3 regions of the Psychrobacillus sp. FSL K6-1464 genome follow, and region 2 is predicted to be linked to each of the others. Evidence: predicted binding sites of a transcription regulator. Region 2 holds the regulator's gene; each other region holds the start of a gene.
What was found. The regulator LexA, encoded in region 2, represses DNA repair genes until DNA is damaged. The targets are predictions, from matches to a motif close to CGAACATATGTTCG.
Positions count from the first base shown of each region.

Region 1: the regulator LexA is predicted to act here: its motif matches at 3,682-3,695, upstream of recA (recombinase RecA).
Region 3: the regulator LexA is predicted to act here: its motif matches at 1,342-1,355, upstream of MKX39_RS10375 (YolD-like family protein).

Region 1 covers NZ_JBBOOP010000001.1:1,326,375-1,334,745, forward strand. Annotated here, with positions in the region: gene MKX39_RS06330 (DUF3388 domain-containing protein) at 12-818, shown strand; gene MKX39_RS06335 (helix-turn-helix domain-containing protein) at 835-1,698, shown strand; gene pgsA (CDP-diacylglycerol--glycerol-3-phosphate 3-phosphatidyltransferase) at 1,754-2,332, shown strand; gene MKX39_RS06345 (competence/damage-inducible protein A) at 2,347-3,603, shown strand; gene recA (recombinase RecA) at 3,780-4,850, shown strand; gene rny (ribonuclease Y) at 5,296-6,852, shown strand; gene MKX39_RS06360 (TIGR00282 family metallophosphoesterase) at 6,944-7,741, shown strand; gene MKX39_RS06365 (stage V sporulation protein S) at 7,827-8,093, shown strand; gene MKX39_RS06370 (2-oxoacid:acceptor oxidoreductase subunit alpha) at 8,360-8,371, shown strand, end outside.
Region 2 covers NZ_JBBOOP010000001.1:1,469,077-1,477,447, reverse strand. Annotated here, with positions in the region: gene MKX39_RS07195 (YneB family resolvase-like protein) at 1-573, opposite strand, end outside; gene yneA (cell division suppressor protein YneA) at 570-887, opposite strand; gene lexA (transcriptional repressor LexA) at 1,060-1,680, shown strand; gene MKX39_RS07180 (peptidoglycan DD-metalloendopeptidase family protein) at 1,856-2,434, opposite strand; gene MKX39_RS07175 (hypothetical protein) at 2,659-2,829, shown strand; gene MKX39_RS07170 (hypothetical protein) at 3,022-3,561, shown strand; gene MKX39_RS07165 (CPBP family intramembrane glutamic endopeptidase) at 4,229-4,975, opposite strand; gene MKX39_RS07160 (histidine kinase) at 5,596-5,883, opposite strand; gene MKX39_RS07155 (hypothetical protein) at 6,084-6,773, opposite strand; gene MKX39_RS07150 (M15 family metallopeptidase) at 6,944-7,732, opposite strand; gene MKX39_RS07145 (hypothetical protein) at 7,768-7,938, opposite strand; gene MKX39_RS07140 (STAS domain-containing protein) at 7,995-8,371, opposite strand, start outside.
Region 3 covers NZ_JBBOOP010000001.1:2,050,455-2,058,825, reverse strand. Annotated here, with positions in the region: gene MKX39_RS10385 (LLM class flavin-dependent oxidoreductase) at 104-1,096, shown strand; gene MKX39_RS10380 (hypothetical protein) at 1,107-1,262, opposite strand; gene MKX39_RS10375 (YolD-like family protein) at 1,388-1,759, shown strand; gene MKX39_RS10370 (HAD family hydrolase) at 1,887-2,585, shown strand; gene MKX39_RS10365 (GNAT family N-acetyltransferase) at 2,983-3,546, shown strand; gene MKX39_RS10360 (RNA polymerase sigma factor) at 3,741-4,295, shown strand; gene MKX39_RS10355 (DUF4030 domain-containing protein) at 4,292-5,332, shown strand; gene MKX39_RS10350 (2'-5' RNA ligase family protein) at 5,608-6,159, shown strand; gene MKX39_RS10345 (GNAT family N-acetyltransferase) at 6,469-7,014, shown strand; gene MKX39_RS10340 (LysR family transcriptional regulator) at 7,169-8,059, opposite strand; gene MKX39_RS10335 (citrate/2-methylcitrate synthase) at 8,163-8,371, shown strand, end outside.

The sequences.
Region 1 (8,371 bases), 140 kb from region 2:
AAAGATATAACATGGCTAGTGAATGGTTTTTTGAATATGAAATTCAAGTTAATCGTCCGGGACTTTTAGGTGACATTTCTTCTTTACTTGGTATGCTTCGAGTTAATATTGTAACGATCAATGGTGTAGATGAAGGCAGACGGGGTATGCTTATAAAAGCAGAGAAAAAAGAAAATATTGAACGTTTTGAACATATTATTTCTACTATGGAAACGATTCAGTTGACTAAATTCAGGGAACCCAAACTCAGAGATCGACTTGCGGTTCGTCATGGCCGGTATATTCAGCGTGACGCAGACGATAAAAAAACCTTTAGATTTGTGCGTAATGAACTAGGGCTCTTAGTAGATTTCATGGCTGAAATCTTTAAGCAAGAAGGGCATAAACTAATTGGGATTAGAGGTATGCCGAGAGTAGGGAAAACGGAATCGGTCGTCGCAGCAAGTGTATGTGCAAATAAAAAGTGGATATTCTTGTCTTCTACAATGATTAAGCAAACGATTAGAAACCAATTGGCAGGGGATGAGTTTAGCGATCGTAATATTTTTATATTAGATGGAATTGTAACGAGAAAATCAAACGATGAAAAGCATCTCCAATTAGTCAGGGAAATGATGCGGATGCCAACAATCAAAGTTGTTGAACATCCGGATATGTTCATCCAACATTCGGAGTATTCTATTGATGATTTTGATTATATTATCGAGCTTCGTCACACTCCTGACGAACAAATCACATATGAAATGATGGAAAAAAACCACGGAATGTCTGACAAAGGAATGACTGGCTTTGGCGGATTTGGTGGATTCAATTTTTAACGGGCAGGTGTTTTAGTTGACTGAACTTGGGGCTCGCTTAAAAGAAGCGAGAACAGCAAAAGGTTATAGTATTGAGGATTTGCAAGAAATAACAAAAATTCAAAAACGGTACTTGGCAGGTATTGAAGAAGGAAATTATGCAAGTATGCCAGGTGCATTTTATGTTCGTGCATTTATTAAACAATATGCAGAGGCAGTTGGATTAAATGGAGACGAATTATTAGAAACGTATAAATCGGAGATCCCTTCGCCATCCAACGAGGATGTAACTAAGAGTATTCCTACAACTCCTTCTAGAAGAGCATTAGGAGGCCGATCATCTAGTAAGATCATGGAGATTTTCCCAATGATTATGGTAGTAGTCTTTGTTATCGCAATTATCATAATGTCGTGGTTTTTATTCCAAAACAGGGCCGATGAGCCGGAAGATACTGTAACAAGTGATGAGCTAACACAAGAGAACAAGCCAACATTTGAGGACAATGAAAATATACAACCTGCTGATAAGGAAGAGCCTAAGGAAGAAGAAACAGTTGAAGAGGTAGAAGAAGAAGTAGAACCAAAACCTACACAACAGCTAAGTTTCGTCGATTTACAAGGGGTAACTTCAAATTATAATTTAACCGGTGCGGAAACCTATTTAGTAAAATTGGTCGCAGTAAATACTACATGGTTGAATATTAGGGATGAAAACGACAAAATTATTGCAGATCAATCTGTAAAGGCTGGAGAAACGTACGAATTTGATGCAAGTGCATTATCGAAAATACGTATACGTCTTGGACACGCTCCTGGAAATATTGTTACAATAAATGATGAAGTTGTAGAGTTTAAAAGTGCAGAAATTACTCAAAATGCAGTAATACAGTTCAACAAATAGTCATCTTTATGATGGCTATTTTATTTGATATTGAAAGGAGTTATTTTTTATGAAAATGAATATACCAAACCAAATCTCTTTGTTCCGTATATTTTTAATCCCAATTTTTATGTTTTTTATGCTTATAGACTTCAATTGGGGAGATATTACACTACTGGGAGCAACAATTCCAGTTGGACATCTAGTAGGTGCAATTATCTTTATAATTGCTTCGATTACTGATTTTATAGATGGATACTATGCGAGAAAGTATAACTTGGTTACTAATATGGGGAAATTTCTTGATCCTCTCGCAGATAAATTATTAGTTTCTGCAGCTCTAATCATTTTAGTTGAGTTTGGAATGGCACCGTCATGGGTAGTTATATTAATTATTAGCCGTGAATTTGCAGTAACTGGCCTTCGATTAATATTAGCGAATGAAGGCGAGGTAGTCGCAGCCAATCAACTAGGCAAAATAAAAATGTGGACTCAAATCGTTGCGATTTCTTCCCTATTATTGGGTAATATATTCTTTGAAATGTTCCATATTCCTTTTGATATGATCATGCTTTACGTTTGTTTATTCTTCACTGTATGGTCTGGGTGGGATTACTTTTATTTGAATCGCAAAGTGTTACTAGATTCTAAGTAGGAAGGAAGTTCTTTATGAAAGCAGAAATTATTGCAGTAGGTTCTGAATTATTACTAGGTCAGATTTCTAATACAAATGCCCGCTTTATATCTACTCAGCTAGCAGAGATTGGGTTGGACGTATATTATCATACGGTTGTAGGAGATAATGCGGATAGGTTGGTAGAATCGATTAAAATAGCAGAAAAACGTGCGGATTTAATCATATTCACAGGTGGGTTAGGTCCAACAAAAGATGATTTAACAAAAGAAACTATTGCCAAGCATTTAGGATTGAGCTTAGTGCTAGATAATCATGCAATCATCTATATTGAGGATTTCTTTAAACGTATGGGTCGCAAAATGACAGATAACAACAAAAAACAAGCACTTGTGTTAGAAGGAAGCACCGTACTAGAAAACAAACATGGTATGGCACCCGGTATGTTACTAACTACCGAAAGTCATTCATATATGCTTCTTCCTGGACCGCCAAAAGAGATGGAGCCAATGTTCCAATTTGAAGCGAAGCCATTGTTACCGAAGCTCCTTTTAGATGAAAATGTTATTATGTCCCATGTTATCCGTTTCTATGGAATAGGGGAGGCCGAGCTAGAAACAGAAGTCCAAGATCTCCTAGATAACCAAACGAATCCTACGCTAGCATCCCTTGCATCAGATGGAGAGGTTACACTCCGATTAACAGCAAAGAGTAATTCAGAGGATGAGGCTTGGAAAAAGATTGAAGAATTACAAGCTGAAATTTTAAACAGAGTTGGTAAATTCGTTTACGGGTATAATAATGACTCTTTACCTTCGAAACTTAGAGAAATACTAATTGAAAATGACTTGACTATTTCAGCAGCTGAAAGCATGACGGCAGGACTTTTTCAATCAGAACTTGCTGCAGTGCCGGGAATGGGAGAAGCATTGGTTGGTGGTATGATCACTTATACAGAAGACGTGAAGATTAAGCAACTAGGTGTAGATGCTGCAATTATTGAGAAGTATAGCGTTGTTTCAAGTGAATGCGCCGAGCAAATGGCACTTAAAGTAAAAGAAAAATTTCAAACCGATATAGGTGTAGGTATTACTGGAGCTGCAGGTCCTGATGGTCACGGAGGGCAACCTGCTGGCACGATTTGGATTGGAATTGCATTAGGTGATTTGAAGCCAGTAACATATAAACTCAACCTTTCAGGTTTACGAAACACGAACAGAATTAGAACAGTAAAGTTTACAATCTATTACTTAATACGATTACTGCGTGAGCAAACATTATCGAAAATTTAATTTAGATCAATAAAACGGCCCAAAATCCAATTTTGAGCCGTTTTTCACACTCAAAATTAAATAGACGTAAAAAATAAACGAATGAACGTTCGCTTTTTTCTTGTAAATTTCTCAAAGACCGAGTATAGTAAGGATAGAAATAAAAAACATCATCATTTCTTTTAGGAGGAAATTAATTGGCTAATAATGATCGTAAAGCAGCATTAGATATGGCGTTAAAACAAATAGAGAAACAATTCGGTAAAGGTTCTGTTATGAGATTAGGAGAAAAAACAAATCTTGAAATTTCTACTTCTTCAAGTGGCTCTCTAGCATTAGATGCTGCATTAGGAATAGGCGGATATCCAAGAGGACGTATTATTGAAATATATGGTCCAGAAAGTTCAGGTAAAACAACTGTTGCTCTCCACGCAATTGCAGAAATACAAAAAACTGGTGGGACAGCTGCATTCATCGATGCTGAGCATGCATTAGATCCAGTTTACGCACAAAAACTAGGTGTAAATATTGATGAATTACTTTTATCTCAACCGGATACAGGAGAGCAAGCACTTGAAATTGCAGAAGCACTAGTACGTAGTGGTGCAATTGAAATACTAGTAATTGACTCTGTAGCAGCTTTAGTACCTAAAGCTGAAATTGAAGGAGAGATGGGAGATTCTCATATGGGTCTTCAAGCTCGACTAATGTCTCAAGCATTACGTAAACTTTCTGGTGTTATTAATAAATCGAACACAATCGCTATTTTCATCAACCAAGTTCGTGAAAAAATTGGAGTAATGTTCGGAAATCCGGAAACTACACCAGGTGGTCGTGCGCTTAAATTCTATAGTTCTGTCCGTTTAGAAGTAAGACGTGCAGAAGCAATTAAGCAAGGTACAGAGATTATGGGTAATAAAACAAAAATTAAAGTAGTGAAGAACAAAGTTGCTCCACCATTTAGAACTGCGGAAGTAGATATTATGTATGGTGAAGGAATTTCTCAAGAAGGAGAAGTAGTTGATATTGGTTCTGAATATGACATTATTCAAAAAAGTGGTTCTTGGTATGCGTACAATGAGGAACGTATAGGACAAGGTAGAGAAAATGCAAAACAATATTTAAAAGAGAATCCTTCTATTAAAGCAGAAATCACTGGTAAAATCCGTGAATCTCTTGGAATGGCGGCAGGCTCTTTAACGATTGGTGCACATGAGATTGAAGAGGACGAAGACGAAGAATTTGAATTATTATTAGAGGATAAGTAATAACGACAAAAAGTCTCTCATTCATTTGAGAGACTTTTTTTGAAAACATATAAATTGTATGTTGTAGACTAGTTCCTTCTGGATAAATAATAATCCTGTTATAATTTCCGTTTCAAATGACTTGTCATTCATCCCGGGCTATAAAATTATTAACATTATCAAATAGAAAATGGCTTATTTAAGCGCTTCTAAAAGGATAGAAACAAGTTTTGATCTTTTAAAAGCTTGTGTTTAAATTCATTTGAATGGAATTTTGCACAAACATCTATCTATTTTGTCCTACTTTATATATATTATACCTCCCTTCCTTGACAGAGTATTTCTACATCTATACAATTAAAATTGTATAATTTCTTTATTATTAAATGATTATAGGCATTACGTATATGGTTTTGTATATACGTGCCGACTGAAACTAAAAAGTATAGCATTAGGGGGTGTTCGAATGACAGAAATTATCATCTCCGCTTTGCTTGGTCTGATTGTCGGTGCCGTTGTTGGTTATATTTATCTAAAAAACGTGAACGATTCAAAAGTGACTGGTGCAAAACAATCTTCAGCTAATCTCATAGATGAAGCAAAGCGAGAAGCGGAAGCGTTGAAGAAAGAAGCACTTTTAGAAGCCAAAGATGAAGCTCACCAATTACGAAATGAAGCAGAATCTGACATCCGTGAACGCCGTATGGAACTGCAAAAACAGGAAAATCGGTTAGTACAAAGAGAAGAGAACCTTGATCGTAAAGATGATGCTCTAAACAAGAGAGAAGTAAGTCTTGAGCGTAAAGATGATGCTCTAACTGAAAGACAACAGCATATCGAACAAAAAGAACGCAAAGTGGATGAACTAGTTAAAGAGCAACAAACAGAACTAGAAAGAATTTCTACTTTAACCCGTGAAGAAGCGAAGTCAATAATTCTTCAGGAAGTAGAGAATGAGCTTACTACTGATATTGCTGTGATGACAAAGGAATCGGAAACTAGAGCTAAAGAAGAATCCGATAAAAAGTCTCGAGAGATTCTTTCCCTTGCGTTACAACGTTTTGCTGCAGACCATGTTGCTGAAACAACTGTCTCTGTAGTTAATCTGCCGAATGATGAGATGAAAGGTCGCATTATAGGACGTGAAGGTCGAAACATTCGTACACTTGAAACGTTAACTGGTATCGATTTAATTATTGATGATACACCAGAAGCAGTAATCCTTTCAGGTTTTGATCCAATTCGAAGAGAAACAGCGCGTTTAGCACTTGAAAAACTGGTACAGGATGGACGAATTCATCCGGCTCGAATCGAAGAAATGGTAGAAAAGTCTAGAAGAGAAGTAGATGAACAAATTCGTGAAATTGGAGAACAAACTACTTTCGATATGGGGATTCATAATTTACATCCAGATCTTATGAAAATTCTAGGTAGACTTCGTTATCGTACAAGTTATGGCCAAAATGTATTAAAACACTCCACAGAAGTTGCCTACTTGTCAGGGTTGTTGGCAGCAGAGCTTGGTGAAGATGTAACACTTGCAAGACGTGCAGGGTTACTACATGACATTGGGAAAGCAATTGACCATGAAGTGGAAGGCAGCCACGTAGAAATCGGTGTCGAGCTAGCAACAAAATACAAAGAACATCCAGTAGTTATTAATAGTATTGCTTCCCATCATGGGGATACAGAAGCTACTTCCGTTATTGCTGTATTAGTGGCAGCTGCCGATGCATTATCTGCAGCACGACCTGGTGCAAGAAGTGAAACATTAGAAAACTACATTCGTCGCTTGGAGAAATTAGAGGAAATTTCTGAATCCTATGAAGGTGTAGAAAAATCATTCGCTATTCAAGCTGGTCGAGAAATTCGTATTATGGTTCGTCCAGATCAAATTGATGACTTAACTGCTCATCGTTTGGCAAGAGATATCCGTAAACGAATTGAAGAAGAGTTAGATTATCCAGGTCATATAAAAGTGACTGTTATTAGAGAAACTAGAGCAGTAGAATATGCAAAATAACATCTAGTATAGATGTGAATGCTTTATGGTAGTATTAACAAAAAGGGCTTCGAAATGAAGCCTTTTTTTCGTGAAAGGAATTGATGTAGTAATGAGAATATTATTTATAGGTGACATCGTTGGTTCAATGGGACGAGACACGTTAGAGGATTATCTACCAAGACTGAGAAGAAAATACGATGTAGATGTAGTCATTGCTAATGGAGAAAACGCAGCGGCAGGACGTGGGATTACAAAAAGTATTTTCCAGTCATTGCTCCATATGGGAGTAGATGTGGTAACAATGGGTAACCATACTTGGGATCAAAAAGAAATCATGGATTTTATCGATGACACAGACTACTTAATACGACCTGCCAATTTTTCAGAAGACGCACCTGGTAAAGGAATGACGTCCATTTCCAAAAATGGTCATACCATATCAGTGATCAATATGCACGGTAGAACGTTTCTACCACCACATGATGATCCTTTTAAAATGGCAACAGAGATGGTGTCAGAAGCCAAAAAGCTATCACCCATTGTCTTTGTAGACTTCCATGCCGAAGCGACAAGTGAAAAAATTGCATTTGGTTGGCATTTAGATGGAAAAGCTTCTGTTGTTGTAGGAACACATACACATGTTCAAACTGCAGATTCTCGTATTTTACCTGGAGGTACCGCATATATTACAGACGTGGGAATGACAGGTCCTTATGATGGAGTTTTGGGTATGAAAAAAGAGGATGTACTTTACCGCTTTCAAACAAATATGCCAACGCGATTCGAGGTACCGAAGGAAGGTCGTTCTGTGCTCAGTGGTTTCTTCGTAGAAGTGGACAATACTACTGGTAAAGCGATACACCAGGAAAGAATTTATATAAATGAGGATTACCCATTTAAAGGTTAAAAAGTCTAAAAGATTACTCCTGCGCATACGTTAGGTTATGGACCAGAAGCAAGTTCATAATATAGCGACAAAAGGAGAAATGATAGTGGATTCTTTAAAAGTATCTTCCCGTTCAAACCCAAATTCAGTTGCTGGGGCATTAGTTGCAGTAATAAGAGAACAAGGGTATGCAGAGATGCAAGCAGTAGGAGCAGGAGCATTAAACCAGGCTATCAAAGCGATAGCAATTGCCAGAGGATTTGTAGCTCCAAGTGGAACAGACTTAACTTGTTCTCCTGCCTTCACCGATATTGTCATTTCAGGTGAAGATAGAACAGCTTTAAAGTTACTTGTTGAAAAAAGATCAAAATAGACGAGAGGTCGCTGCTCATAGAGTAGCGACCTCTCTTTTGTAAGAGGTCTTGTGAGCGCTGCTAATAACGCAATGATTTCCGCTGGATTTGCTTCAGCCTCCTCGCCGCCTTTCACTCCAAACTATTCGAATAAAATGTGACGATAAGCTTCCGTCAAAGGTCTGAATTTCTATAAAAATATAGAGAATACATAGTGATAACTTAAACTTCATGATAAACTTATGAAGGAAATTAGTATTTAATCGAATAGTAAGGAGATGTTTATATGTTGCAACAG
Region 2 (8,371 bases):
TTTTAGAGTCATCGAAATCTCTTCATAGGTAAGACCAGCATTACGAAGTCTAACTACTTCTTCTAATGGCACGTCTATTCTCTCTCTTCCATCGGGATTACCTCTTGTTTTCAAGTTTTTTTCAGGTCTATATCCTTGAGACACTGCTTTTTTCATACCTCTTTTAATTTTTGCGTTGTGTAATTTCCGCTGATACTCCTCCACTAGCGCCAATATTTCCAAGAGCATAGTATCCATTTCGTTTAGATTAATGACACCTTTATCCTGTAACGTATAAATCGAAGTATTGGTTTTTTGAAGTAAATGTAGAACGGCCATTCTACCGTTTCCTCTGCCAATACGTGTCTCATCTTGTACAAATACCGCTTTAATTTCATTTTGTTTAATATAGTCAAGTAAATCTAATAAGCCTTCGCGTTCAATATCATATCCACTATGTTGATCTGAAAATACTTTTTCAACTTCATAATTATTTAGTTTTGCAAATTCTATCAATTCTTCCTCTTGCCTTGTTAATGAAGTCTCTTGAGACTCTTTTTCTGTACTCACTCGACAATATATAACTGATTTCACTTTGTATCGCCCGCTATCTCCGTATCATGATTGAAATGGTAACTTTTTTCAATGACTGGAATAATAATAACTTCCCCCGCTTTAATATGACCGTCTTGCAAATTATTCATCGCAATTACTTTATCGATCCATTTTAGCTTATCTTCATTCGTTCCATATTCTTGTGCTAAAGCCCACAAAGAATCTCCTTGTTCTATATTAATATGTTGGCTCTCGTCTGTCGAAAAAGAATTCGAGATTATTATAAACATTGTAAATGCAATACTGCATGCTACAAATATTGTTAAAAAGTAATTTTCTTTCATCCAGGTCATTTAAAATCCCCCTAATAGAATGTGTGTTCGTAATGTATATTTTAATATTAATGCGAACGTTTGTTTTTGTCAACAATAATTAGAACCTATGTTTGCATTACTGTTCTTCCCCTGTTATACTATTATTAAGATAGAAAAGGATAGAGATAATTATTCAAAAAGAGGTGAACATATGAAAAAAGCATCTAAAAGACAAGAAGATATACTTGCTTTTATAAAAGAAGAAGTTCGTAAAAAAGGTTATCCACCATCCGTTAGAGAAATTGGAGAAGCTGTGGGCTTAGCATCTAGTTCAACTGTTCATGGACATTTAGCACGACTGGAAAGTAAAGGTTTAATTAGGAGAGATCCAACAAAACCACGCGCTATTGAGATTCTGGATGGCTTGGGCAGCGTTGCTGAAAAACACAATGTGGTTCATGTACCGTTGATCGGTAAAGTTACTGCTGGTATCCCTATTACAGCAATTGAAAATATAGAAGAATTCTTCCCACTTCCAGAAACATTTGGAACTGCAGATGATAATTTATTTATGTTAGAGATTATGGGTAATAGTATGATAGAGGCTGGAATATTAAATGGTGACTATGTGGTTGTAAAACAACAGCAATCTGCCAATAATGGCGATATTGTTGTCGCAATGACTGATGAAGATGAAGCAACAGTTAAAAGATTCTTCAAGGAAAAGTCCTATTTCCGTCTGCAACCCGAAAATTCTTCCATGGAACCTATCATTGTAAATTCAGTTAGTATACTTGGAAAAGTAGTTGGAGTTTACCGTAATATTCAATAGTTTTGTCGAACTTGACAATATAGACAAGTAAACGTAAGATAACAAAGAGCCGATATCATATTTCAACGAAAAGTGGACATTTTCGTTGAAATCATCGAAAAACCCCTTTACCTTAATGGTTGAGGGGTTTTATTTTTATACATAAGTAATTAGTAGCTTTGGTAAACTAGTAATACTACTTCTTCTTCTTGAGGGCAGCTAAAGTCTTTGTTCCGACTACCCCATCAACTGTTAAGCCCTTTTTCTTTTGAAAGTCTTTAATAGCCGAAATAGTTAATGGTCCCTCTATCCCGTCATTTATCAATTTATAACCTGCTGAATTTAAGAGTTTCTGAACTTCAGTGACATTTATTTCACTTATATACTTTAAAGGATTTACCGCATTTGGCTGACCTACATCGTAAGATGGTATGTGAATTTCAAAATGTAAGTGGATACCTGTACTATTTCCTGTACTCCCTTTAATACCTATTTGTTGACCTTGTTTAACACTTTGTCCCACTTTCACAGTAATAGTTTTTAGATGCGCATATAAGGTTTCGTACTTTTTACCGTTTAAAGTATGTGCAATCGTTATAGTATTTCCATATCCTCCAATAACTTTCGCTCTAGTCACTTTACCACTGGCAGATGCTCTTATAATCGGACTACCATCACTCCCAATGTCAACTCCTTTATGGACTTTAACATTACTATTTTTTCGAATTTCTCCAAAACGAGATGTAATTTCTCCTTCGCTTGGTCTTATAAACAATTTATAACCTCCCTCCTATTAATAAGTAGAGAACAATCCCTCTCACTAGTTAATGCTCGAATGATTAATAACATATAGTCAATAATCATCATATTTTCCTAATAAATTGTAAAAAAGATTAGAAATAAGTAAATTTGGGTATTAATATTTATAATCAAGCATATGTTAAATTACTAATATTATTTTTTGTAGACCTATATAACTATATAAAGGGGCAATAATTTATGAAACTAATTATAGAAGAACTCAAAAAGCTTATTAATGATTATTATAGATGCAATAACCACTATTTGAAGAAAGAAATTTTGATTGACATTAATCTGTTGAAAGATGCATTAAGAATTTTAGAAAAAAGAAAGTTAGATATAAACACAGAAAGCTCACTTATTTTTTAACGAAGTGAGCTTTTTTTATTATTCTTATTTACCCACACTATATAGTTTTCCATGTAGTGTTAGATTTCAATATTAATAGTATTTCATTCTTTTTCTTACGAGACAATCAAAATGACTAGTCCTCCTAATTTCTATTACATATATTATATTATGCCGTCCAAACGGCTAATCTATTATAAGGAGGTGAATTATATGGTTCTTGTACTTCAAGAGTTTACTACCCCTGCAAATACTAATGTAATTGCAGATACAGCTGCACCACCTGGAACGCTTCCGACACCCGCTGTACCAACTCTACCAGCAATGGTTTCACCTTTAGTAGATGGAAGTAGTGCTTATATTTGGTCTCCTAACACAGAGTCCAGTCAAACCGTGACATTTCAAAGTATCTTTAATATTGGAACTTTGCCACTACTCACTCTAGCATTACCTCTTTCCGCTTATTTTGCGTTTGCAGCTAACGAAACGGCTTCTGTAACTGCAACTCTAGAAGTTGTTAATCTTCTTGGAATCGTAGTTGCTACTATTCCACTTTTTTCAGGTAACAATTCAGGTAGCTCTCAGGACGTTGCAATTACATCCGGAGATACGTTACTAGCAATAGGCCTATTAGGCAACTCTGGACGAATTGTAGTTGAGACTACTGTCACTTCTCCAACCGTATCTGGATATTCCGCAAATCCCGGTCGATATCTCGGACAACTTACAGTGCATAGCATATTGGCAGTTTAGTTTATAAACTAAACATTATCTCCAAAAGATAATTATGTTTTTCAAGAACAAAACTCTTTTTGTTAATAAGAAATGCATATGGAGGGTCAAGCATTAATAACGCCGTGACTCTCCAGTTTGTTAGTAGAGTAATTTTTATCACTTAAAATTTTATGCAAATCACTTCCATTTACACTAGTTTTGTTAGATAATAAGTAATAGGCAATATAGTTCAAAGGGGTGTATATTTAACTATGATATTAATTTATAAAGAATTAAATAATCTAATTGATGATTATTATAAATGTCCCTTCACACATATTAAAGAACAGATCCTCATAGATATTAATCTTTTAACTGATGCCTTATTAATTGTCGATTCTGATTTTCAATATTAAATCTACCAATTCTACTCATTTCAGTTATGGTATCACTATGAAATTTTATAAAATAGCTTATTCAGTGCTTCCAAAGGTGAGAAACAAGTCGAGATGCCTGAAACTTAATTGGATTATACATAAAAAGCGTTGGAAGCATATAGCTCCAACGCTTTTACATTTTCAGTGTATTCGTCAAGATCCTTTGGGAGTACAGTCCTTCGGATAGGATACTTGTTAATTTTACGTTATGTGAAATCATAGAAGAATTCAAAGCACCTCAATCGTAGAATAAGGTTAGTTTGTTTTATTTATAATTCATTCACTAATGAGCTCAAGTTTTCGCTCTGTTTTTTATTCAGAGATAATGACAACCAAATAGCAGTGACACCTAATATAATAATCACGATTGTGTCAAGAGTTGCACTAGATCCTCCGCTTCCTAAAAATTGAATTAGATTATGAAGGCTATGAAACAGAATCAGTGGTAAAATGTTGCCAGTTTTAATAAATAATTGCGCTAGTACAATACCAATTAGAAAAGAATAAGCCAATTGTAGTCCAGTTTGCCCCAAACTTTGTCCAGATAACAAGTTAAGCATATGTGTGACAGAGAATAATATGCTCGAAGTCAGGATAGCTGGAAGAATACCTAGTGGTAATAATATTTTTATCATTATTCCTCTGTAAATACTTTCTTCCACAAAACCGATTAAAATAGCAAAGCCAACATAGAAAATAATCGTTTCAAGCGCATTCGAACTAAACCCTTGAAGGCATAATACGATTAAAATAATCAGTAGAGGTAAATACAGTATCCAATTTGCTCGTTTAATTTCTCGTTTAAAACCATAATAAGTCCACTTTCTCTTCCATGAAAAATAAAAAAGTAAAAATAGCGCTGTTGGTATGAACGATATTAATATAGGTGTATTGTAACTTAATTGTTTAATCGTAGCGATTGCACCTGCTATAAAAACGACTAGTAAAAAAATGACTTCAATAAGTATGATACTTATTATAGGGTGTTTTTTAGAATAACTTAACTTATTATGCATTACACATCTTGCCTCCTAATAATAACTTTTAACCAATTTAGTGCAAAATTAAAAAACTAAAATTTCAAAAAAATATATATAATAACAATCTATTCGAGTTTCTTTACGCACATTCCTCTTTTTTAGTTTGAGGCCCTTATTTAAAGTAATATTAACTCTCTTCATTGCCTTTTAACTCAGTAGATCGACCAATAATAAATAAAAAAACACCGATCAAGTCAATAAAAGACTGAAAGGTGTTTTTAAATTTTGGGGTGAAATTGGGGTATCGACATTTGAGTGAAACTCTTTATCACTCACCCCATTATAAAATCCTATACTATCAGATTAATACATTTTCAAGTATTGCTCACGTTACTATGGGTGTACAGTTGTACGGATAATATACCTACAGATCATTAGGTGAAATAACATGAAACCAACGCTATTTATATGACTTTTCAGACGTTGTCCTATAATCAAAAACAACTAGGTATAACTGCTTCGTGGTAGATCCGTGGTAGAATTCGCATATGTTCGTGGTAACATTTTAACCTTTAAATACGCAGTAATTTTATATAGGTTATTTCGGAAAGCGAATATTTAACTAAAGCATCCATTATCTTAATAAGGAAACTACCTTACACCTCTTCTTTATCAAGTAAATAGCCATAAAATTCTTCGTGCAAAGCAATATCTTCTTGTAGTGATTCTTTAGTGTCTCTATCAATTAAATCAACTAAAAATTTATCAGCAAGTTCATCGCCACCATCAATCATAACTAATATTGAATGCATTACACCCTCTATCACGTTATTAACTACTTTCCTATACGCTTCCAGTTCCTCTCGACTTGAGAGTTTTTGTTGCATTATTTTAAGAGATTCTTCCACATCAGTCCAAGCAATTAAATCTGTGTTTGGATTCAAACTATCAACTGCTGATTCTCTCCAAACGTCCTTTATACTTTTTAAGTTCTGATAAAGTAATTCTTGATTTCATTCATTAACAAATCTCCCCTAATAAAAGTAGGTCCTTCTTGAAGTAAAGCACCCGTTAGTTGAAGAAGAAAGAGCTGTTTATTCCCTCATCCTGCCCGATTGGTGAACAATGACGATGACTTTAATTCTTATTTGAACACATCAAAAACTTTGTTTTCGCCATCTTCATACTGGCAAATAACGATTTGTAGGTTTTTCATATTCCAGTCTTTAGAGCGTAGATAGATAAACGTATTATCCAATTCTACAATTTTGTCAGCCGTAAGATAATGTAAATCGAAATATTTATCGTAGTACTCCTCGTTGTAACCAGGTGTCTCGATAGTTATAGGACTAAATAAGCTTGAAGGCTGTTGTATTGTTTTTTTGATTACTCTCGTACTAATATTGTATTGATAAGTATAAATAAATTCATTGTACATATCATCATTCCCAATAAAGATGGTTGTACCATCTTGTGATACAGATGCCAGCATCATCGGAAGGTCATATGACTTAATTTGTTCGTATGAAATTCGATTTGTAACTATTGAGTCTTGCATATTATATACGACTACTCCAAATGTACCTTGCATAACCGCAATGTTGTTATCGGCATATAAAAGTCTGGGCATTTCGGAACCTATATTCATTTGTTCAATGTCAGACGTGTCTACCGCTAATTCTTCACTCTCGGGTAAGGTGAGATTTTCATTATCAGAACCGTGTATAGGATGTTCGTTGTCTTGACCCACCAGTGTAATTGCATCGGGATCATTTGCTTGGCAAGCCGCTAATAATAAGAACAGTGATATAAAAGTGAAAACTAATTTCTTCAAAAAGTCGCCTCCTTAAATTGTTAGACGTGAAGATAGTGTATATGTTTCAAATCATTCCTTGTTCAACTAAACTGCCGCGTTAGTTCAATAAGAAAACTCTTACAGTTACTAATATTTTACATGAGAAGGCAAATAATAAAAGCCCCACTCTAATGAGCAGGGCAATAGAATTATTTACTATTTAATTTTGCTAACAATGCTTTAGATGGTGTTTCATATTTAACATGTTCTGGCATCTTAGTAACCCACATACCGCCACCAACATTATATTGGCCACCATGATTGTCACGATATCGATACACTCGATACTCTTCACCAGGATTCAGAATACGAACCATTTGAAGTTTACCGTCTGGGCCATCTTGCCATAGGTTAATGCGTTTCAAGATTGTAACCTTACCAATCTGACTTGGTTTAAGTTCCGTTTTACCCCACATGATTTTATCATTAGCAACATCTTCTGCTGCTTTAAGTGGTAGAAATACAGGTCGATGTCCAGCCTTTAATTGAGCGATTGTTAGGCCTTTGTTGTACTGCAAATGAGGATAGTCTTTAAAACCCTTCCAATCTCCGCCCCATTCAAAACCCATTGATTTAGCAATAGCTGCAACACGTTTCCATTTATCATCGACCGTCCACAATGATTGATTTCCATCATCTGATACAAGGAAATAATCAATAGATAGTCCATAATTGTGGATGGACGTTCCTGGTGGAGCATTAGAAACGATACTCCCTTTTGAACCATATACTCTACCATTCCAAATATAATTCGGTCTACCTTGTCCATAAATATGAGCTTGGTCCTCATTCGAACGGAATCCAGATGATATTTGCATGTAAATACCTTCATTGTAACAACGCTTAATTAATTCAATTGTATATTCCTTCAAAGAAGGATGAACAGCTCCTATACGATTAACAGAACGATTTATTAATGTCTTTACTAATACAGTCATAATCTCACCTCATTTCTCTTTTGGTTTGTTATAAATTAAAGCTTGTTTACTTCAGACAATCCTTGTTTAGTAGGATCTGCAACTACACCACTGGCAATTAAAACTAGTATAAAGGCATCCACATAGTTATTGTATTCAGCTAAATCTATTAGACCTGAGCTGTTAACTATTAAACCGATACCAATTTGTGCGGTATTTTCTCTCAATCCCCTTTAGATATATAGATAATTAAAAAGAACGCTCCTAATGGAACGTCCCCTTATTAATTGTTATTATGTTTTCTCATAGCTTGTTCAATACTTGAATAAGTTTTTATATCTCTAAAATCAATCCCTAGTTGTACGGTTGTTTGTGCAATACTTGGACGCACACCTGATAATGAAGTACTCACTCCAATTAATTTTAGCGCATTAATCATGTGAAAAAGCTGATGTGCAACCATTGTATCTACAATAGGAACCCCTAGCAAATCAATATATAAGTGATTGATTTGCAATTTAGAACATTGTTGCAGTGTTGATTCTAAAATTACTTTGGCTCTGTTTGTGTCAATTTCTCCAACTAGTGGTAACAAAGCTATGGTGCTATCTAATTTAATTACCGGGGCACTTAGTTCAATAATCATCTCTTGTTGGGATT
Region 3 (8,371 bases), 580 kb from region 2:
TATTTCTATTATCAAGTCCCTTTCGTTTACTTTTTAATTTTAATTCGATAGCATTTGAAAAGAAACGTATTAAACGAGCATTTGTTGAAGGGGAGATATATAGATGAAACTAAGTGTATTAGATCAAGCGCCAGTCACATCTGGCAATACGGCAGCAGGAGCATTAAAAAAAGCAGAAGAATTGGCTATTTTAGCAGATGAACTAGGCTATCATCGTATGTGGATGGCCGAGCATCATGGAACCGATGCATTTTCAAGTTCTGCACCGGAAGTAATTGCGGCTCACTTAGCTGCGAAAACCAAAAAATTACGTATCGGTACAGGTGGCGTGATGATGATGCACTACTCACCATTGAAGTTAGCGGAAGTTTTTAAAACCTTAAGTGCACTTTCTCCAGGTCGTATTGACTTCGGTGTAGGAAGAGCTCCAGGGGGAGATAATCATGCGATGTATGCTCTTTCAGAAGGTCGCCCTCCGTTGGTCAACAATATGTATGAAAAGTTAGCAATTGCCCTGCAACTGATCAATGATGAAGTTCCAGAGGATAGCTTATACAACAGAACGATTGCCAGTCCTTCTAAAATCGTATTACCAGAAGCTTGGTTACTTGGCTCCACTGGTAATAGTGCTGTCCAGGCTGGAAGAATGGGTCTTGGCTATTCGTTTGCACAATTTTTCCAAGGTGGTATGACTCCAGCGATATTAGACACATACCGTAATAACTTCACACCGTCTGCTTTAATGGAGAAGCCAGAGATTAATGTTACATACCTTGTGACGGCTGCAGAAACCAAGGAAGAGGCTGAATTTGAAGCATTACCTCAGGACATTGCACGTTTGTCTCTTATGAAAGGGCAAATTCGTTCATTAATGACACCAGAGGCAGCGCAAGATTATCCGCTGACGGAAATGGATCGCATGATGATTCAAGAAAATCGTAAAATTCATCTAGTCGGTTCTGCAAAAGAGGTAGCGGAGACTTTACAGGAAGAACAAGGTAATTATGGTTTCGATGAAGTCATGATTTGTAGTATTCCGCATTCGCAAGAAAAACGTTTAAATGTCTATCGGTTACTTGCAAAAGAATTGATGTAGATTATAAAGATTAGACACGTTCATTATGAGCGTGTCTTTTTATTAGGAAGAATGGTCTTATCTGTGAGAATCGATCGATGCTGTCTAATAATCGATTGATGGAATCTAATAATCGATCGACGAATACCAATAATCGATCAATAGAAACCAATAACCGATCAATCACCTTCCATAATCGCTCCATCACTGTTATGTACAATTTTGAAGATCATTTTTTCAGCGGCCATTAATTCCCACTTGAAATAGGAACAAATGTTCGATATGATAAGTAAAAAAGAGAGATGTGATAACATGGCTAACTTTGAAGAAGATTGGAACCAATTGGATTTATCTCGATTGCAGGATCGTGGGTCGAAAAAGTGGGTAGCAATGATGTTGCCAGAGCATGTGAAGATGCTTCGAGAATATGGAGAAGAGATAAAAAAAGAGCCTCGCCCAGATTTAAATGAGTTTGACTATGAAGTTATTCATGATCAAATCGCACTCGCAATGCAACGAAACGTCGAAATCAAAATAAAACGGTGGAAAGAGGGAGAGTTTATCTATAACCGCGGTACGATCCAATGGATTGATTTGAGAAAGCGAACAATTGAAATAGAGGATCCTTTTCGCTCGTTTGAAATATCAATCGACGAAATCGTAGACGTCACCCTATCGGAATAGTAATTACGAACGGCATCATCCTTTATACATGGATGATGTTTTATTTATGAATAAATAAAAGAAGGATTTGAACCAGGAGATGTAGAAGGTAATCCAAAAGACTTAAAGTAAGTGAAAGGAGAATAAAATGATAAAAGCAGTTCTGTTCGATCTAGATGGTACTTTACTCAATAGAGATGAGTCATTAAAGTTGTTTGCAGATAAGCAATACGATAGATTTAGTCACCTCATAGGTCCTATTACAAAAGATGTGTACACAGCAAGGCTTATACAATTAGACAGTCGAGGATATGTTTGGAAGGACAAAGTATATAGCCAATTAGCAGAGGAATTTGGAATTACCAAAATTACTTGGCAAGAACTACTGGAAGATTATTTGAGTGAATTTAAGTATTGCTGTGTACCCTTTGATAACCTTTTATTAATGCTAGAGAAATTGAAGGAGAGAAAGATGTTAATAGGGATGATTACGAATGGATTCGGTCAGTTTCAAATGGACAATATAATGGCTTTAGGAATAGAAGATTATTTCCAAACAATTTTAATTTCTGAATGGGAGGATGTTAAAAAGCCAGATCCCCAAATATTTTTACGGGCTGCCGACAAACTTGGGCTCCAACCAAACGAATGCGTATTTATCGGTGACCATCCAGATAATGATATGCGAGCGGCTAAACATGTAGGGATGAAGGGTATTTGGAAGAAAGATATGCAATGGAAGGATGTGGATGTTCAAGCAGAGTATGTTGTAGATAATCTAATGGAAATCCCAACTATAATCGATGAGTTGGTGGGAGGTAAAAACGGAAAATTGTCCGTATTGTAATCCTTATAAAGGTTAAAACAGAATATTGCATTTGGAAATGAAACTAGCTATTTTTTCAGTGGAAAAATGAGCCAGATATATTAATGGACTGTGGTGTCATAGTTCCGATAACACATCATAACAATGTATTTGAACTGAGGAAATAATGGAACGATACATATGAACTGCTTTTAATGGCAAAAGAGTACCTTGATGATTTGCATCTGCCAGGTGGAATTGTCATCTACGTATAATACCGAGATGTATAATGATAAGCCTTTAGCTGGAAAGGGACTACAAAGATAGATACATGATATTAATCACATAACTCATGATTTTAATGTTGAACTGCTTGAAGATTCTTCACAAGGAAAAGTGATATTAAGAATTACGTAGAAATACAAGAGTAGGTGAAGAAATGGAATTTTCAAAGTTAGTTATAGAAACGGAAAGGTTCATCATACGTCCTTTTCAAAAAGAGGATTATAGTAATTGGTACGAGCAGTTTGACAACAGAATGCCCTCACAATATACATATGATGATGGTCGCCCTTTAAATATGCCTACTTCTACTGAAGAATGGTTTGTTGAATGGATTGAAGGCTTTAATGAATTAGCTAAAAAAGATGAAATGTACATTCTTGGGATATTCCGTAAAGAAGATGGAGTAAACGTTGGAAAAGTTGAACTTATAACTATTTTACGAATGGATTACCAGTGGGCCATGATGGGTTACTCCATTCACAATCAGTATTGGAACAATGGGTATGGTTTGGAAAGTGTATTAGCAGCTACTGAAGCTTTCTTTTCCACTTTGAATTTTCACCGAATTGAATTACATATTAATATCGATAATTATCCCTCGATACGTCTCGCTGAAAAAGCTGGATTTATCTTTGAATGTGAAAGAAAAGAGTTTTCGCTAGAGAATGATCAGTGGACTGACTTTTTGATTTACTATAAAAATCATAAAATAGAATGATATAAACAAAAATTGTACATAAATAACCAGGTTCATTGAACTTGGTTATTTATTTAATATCAACGTATTATTAGCGAACAAAATACAGGAGAAACAGAATAAATTCAATTTCTTTTCCTTTTTTAAAATATTAGTGCGTCCTAAGTAGCCTCACCGTCGCCTAAAAGGTAGGAACAATTAAAGGGGGTTTACGCTTGGAACAGAAAACACTGATATCACGGATTCAGAAAGGGGAGGACGAAGCTTTTGCTGAACTAGTCACTCCTTTGATTGAGAAGGGTTACAGGACCAGTTTCGGTATCCTGAAGTCGAAGGAACAGGCAGAAGAAGTTGTCCAAAATGCTTTGGTTGAGGCATATCGAAATATCATGAGTGGAAAAGAAATTACTTATTTCAACACCTGGTTTTATAAACTGGTTTCTCACCGATCCATCGACGCTTGGAGAAAGAATGAACGCTTGAAAGAATCCCCGCTTGAAGTCGATGTGGTAACGGACAAGTATAGCGTGATGGAATGTCTACTAAAAGAGGAAACCGAAAACGAGATTAAAAAGGGCATATCATCCCTCGATAACAGTGACTACAAAATCGTACTCATCCTTTACTATTACCAAGAGCAAGCAATCCAAGAAATAGCAGAAATGCTGGGACTGAAAAGCTCTACGGTCAAATCCCATCTTCGCCGGGCAAGGAATGCTCTGAAAAAAAGGTTGATCGAAAATCAGTTTATAGGGGTGAATACACAATGAAAATCGATGAATCCGTGAAGAAAGAAATTCAAGAAGAGATGGATAAAATACAGACACCACCTTCCTTATACGAATTTGCTAAAAATATTAGCAAAGAGTCGAAAAATAGAACAGACGTTGAAAAGTCAACAGGAAGAAAAAGAGGAAGGAGAAAACTGCATTTTGTAGTAGCTGCGGTTATCAGTTTTGTAATCCTAACAGGTTCCGCATTCCTTAGTCCAACCATGGCGGAAGTAGTATCGAAAATTCCGTATTTAGGGCAAATATTTTATAAACCTATTCAAGAAGTAATCTGGGAAGATTTGGCGAAAGAAGGGTATCAACTATCAGCTATTGGCATGGGGAAATGGGAACAGAAGCCATACTTTGACATAGAGCTGAATGGAACGGAAGAATACGTCAAGCAAGAAGAGGGCAAAGTTATAAATCTTTTGAATGAAATTTTGGATAAAAGGGGATATGACAACTACGAGTTAATGGTTTCTGCCAAGAATGAGAATGAGGTGTCATCCGTTCAAAAAGAGATAGACAAACAAAGGGAGGAACTGGGTGAGAAGTTGATGTCAGACTTGGAGGGAGCAGGATATCCGATTATGAATGTTAACACATACGGCCCTGTAGTCAGTGTGTACATTCCAATAGATGATGAAGCTAAGAAAGTAGAAATCTACAAGGCGGCGATTGAACTATTAAAAGCAAACGAAACACCAAAACAGGTACAAGTTATAACTCGAGACCTTTCAGAAGAGGAAATCGAGAGTCGATGGATGCCCGTTATGAGTAGCATAGAAGAAGAACTCTTTCTAAAAAAAGAATATGAGGTAGCTGACATTAGATATTCTTACAACCCTGAAAAAGTGTCTATAACCATCATGACTAACATGAAATCATCGGATATAGAAGATAATCAGACGACCATCAAAATAAGTAAAGAAGTTATTGAGTTCCTGAATAGCGAAGAAGTTAAAAGAATGACAGAGAACCAGAAATATGAGTTATTTATCCAAGACAAAAACGGCGATAATTTTCTGTTTTAACAAATCAAGCAAGCTGTAGCTACAGATGTTCTCTTAAAGGGAAATTTTGTTGTTCAATACAATTCTCTTATCTTAGCTACTATGTTTCAAAGTAACTCAAGACAGAGAAACTCCAATAATTCTTTCATCAACTACGGGTGCTTTACTTCAATAGGAGTAAAGCCTTTTCCTTATAGCTGATTCTAAAAGATTGTTGTTTTCAAATAATAATACGGCTTGTATGTTTTGAATTTTCTGCTAAAACTATTTAAACTCAAAAACAGGGGTGGAGAAGAATGAAAGTAGAGTATTTTATAGGAATTGTCCCGCCAGAAGAATATTTAAAACGAATTGAGCAGTTTCAAAGTAGATGGATTAACAAATTAAGCGTGGAACCTCATATAACTTTGAAAGCACAAGGGGGATTAACTCCAGATAAAAAGTGGATAGACAAAGTACATAGAGTATGTGAGGATTTCAAGCCTTTTAAAGTATCAATAGATATACCAAAGTATTTTGGAGATAACATTTTATACTTGAGTATTAACTCAAATAATTTATACGACTTACATCAAAAAATATTACAAGAAATTTCACCATCAGAAGACTTAATAAAACAATATTTTGAACTTGATGCCTTTGTACCCCACTTAACATTGGGGAAAGAACAGTGCTGTGAAAACATTTCTATTGGACTATCAAAAAAAGAAGTAAAAGATATGGAACAATTAGCAAATATAGAATTGACACCTTATCCTGATTTTGAAGTGAATTTTATTAGAGTTTATGAATTAAACAATGAAGAGCAAAGATATGAAAGATATTTAGATATTCCTTTAAGTAATTGACCTCTTTAAATGAGGTCTTTTCAACCTTTATACAGTAAGGTAAATTAGCAACAATCTATTCGATAACAGCCTTTCTTATTGATTAAATCTGCAGTTGAGTTGAAGAAAAAAGCCGTATTAGACACTTAATCAATTTTCGGTTTTTTGAGTTTAATAATGTTGTATAAATCAGTTAAAATAATTTGTGATAATACCAATTTTTATAGGGATATAGGATATTAAAATACTAAGTATCTTCTCTTAAACTAACACAGTAGTTGAGTTGAGAAATTATTAAAATAAATGACGATAAATCGAGGAGATGATTTTATGGGATTTCCTGAGTTAGAAACGAATCGACTGAATTTAGTTCAAGTAAGAGAGGAACATACAGAAAGCTTTTTCGAAATTATGTCAAAAGATGAAGTGACTAAATATTACGGTATGGATAGCTTGAAAAGTATAGAAGATGCTAAAAAAATAGTAGAGTCCTTCCAAAGCACTTATGAAAGTAAAAGAGGTATCAGGTGGGGCATTGTATTAAAAGATACAGGTGATTTTGTAGGTACATTAGGTTTAAACAACCTGAGCACTTATAGTAAAAAAGCTGAGATTGGGTTTGAATTGCACCCTTCTCATTGGAATAATGGAATTACCTCCGAAGCAGTAAAAGAAGTTTTAAGATACTCGTTTGAATATTTGGAGCTGATCAGGATTGGTGCAGTGACTTATCCGCAAAATGAGCCATCTATAAAATTATTAAAGCGTTTAGGTTTTACTAAGGAAGGTTTATTGAGGGGATACCTCTATCAGAATAATCAATCACACGATGCTTTCATTTTTTCATTGTTAAGAACTGAATGGACAAAAATATAATGAAGCTAAAGGGGACTATTATTAAATAGTCGAATATCGAAATAGTTATGGCTTAGTTCTCCTTGGGAAAGAACTAAGCCATTCCTAATTAGAATGTTCTATTGAATTTTGTACTACTGAATGGGATGAGGTAAAGAATTCCATCGTGTTTTTCTCAAGATGTTCCACCAAAATAATATTTCGATATTTGGTCAATGAATAACTTTTCCAGGTCTCCTTTCTTTTTAACAATGATGAAGGTGGAAACAGTAGGTAATTCAAATAAATCAAAATGGGGCTGCATTACTTTCCCTTCTAATAGCTCACGTCGAACAATCGAGTGAGGTAAAAAGGAGACACCTAGATCATCTTGTACAAAACGTTTGGCAATATGTGCCTGCGTTACTTTCATCGTTCGGACTCCACTAATGTGTTTATGTAACTTCACAAGAAGATCGTCCCAGAAAACAGGATGATGATGTGTAAACAAATAGTTTTTCTGTAAAACTTCCTTAATATCAATCGGTGGACCGCTTTCCTCATCATACGTATCTACTGGCATAACAAATAATATAGGATCTTCATAGATGGAGATGGATTCTACTCCTTTTCTTTGTGCATCGAGTGCCGAAATGCCAATGTTGACTTCGCCAGCATCTACAAGCTCTTCAATCAGATAGGATTCCTCCACCCGAATATGTATTTCTAAGTTAGGTTGTAGCTTCATAAATGACCGTAAAAAATAGGGAAGGATGGTTTCGGCCATGAGAGGTGAAATCGCAATCGTCCAAGTCTGACGATAACCTTGTTTAAAGGCGTGCATCTTGTGAATCGTATTTTCCGTACTATTTACTAACTTTTGTGCTTCAGGTAGAAAATATTTTCCTGCCTCAGAGAGAGTTACTCGATTATTTTGTCTATCAAAAAGAGCGGATCCTAAATGCTCCTCCAGTAACTTGATATGAACAGTCACACTTGGTTGAGACATCAATAACCTCTCAGAGGCTTTTCGAAAGTTCAGTGTTTCTGCAGCGGTACAGAATGTTTTTAACCACTGGTATTCCATCTAAACACCTTCTTTGATTAATAATAGTAATTAATACGATTATATATATTTAATTTTTATTATCAAGTTTTTCTCATATACTAAAGAAAAGGAGGAGTTATAAATGTATCAAAAGGGACTAAAAGATGTAGTAGCAGTTCATACGAAAATTGCTTCAGTGGATGGGGACATAGGGGAGCTAAGATATAGAGGAATACTAGTAGACAAATTAGTAGCAACTAAATCATTTGAAGAGTTGGCAACTTTTATATGGACGGGAGAAATAGATGCTGCGAAAGACTCTAAGATGAATCATTATAGAGAGCTACCTTC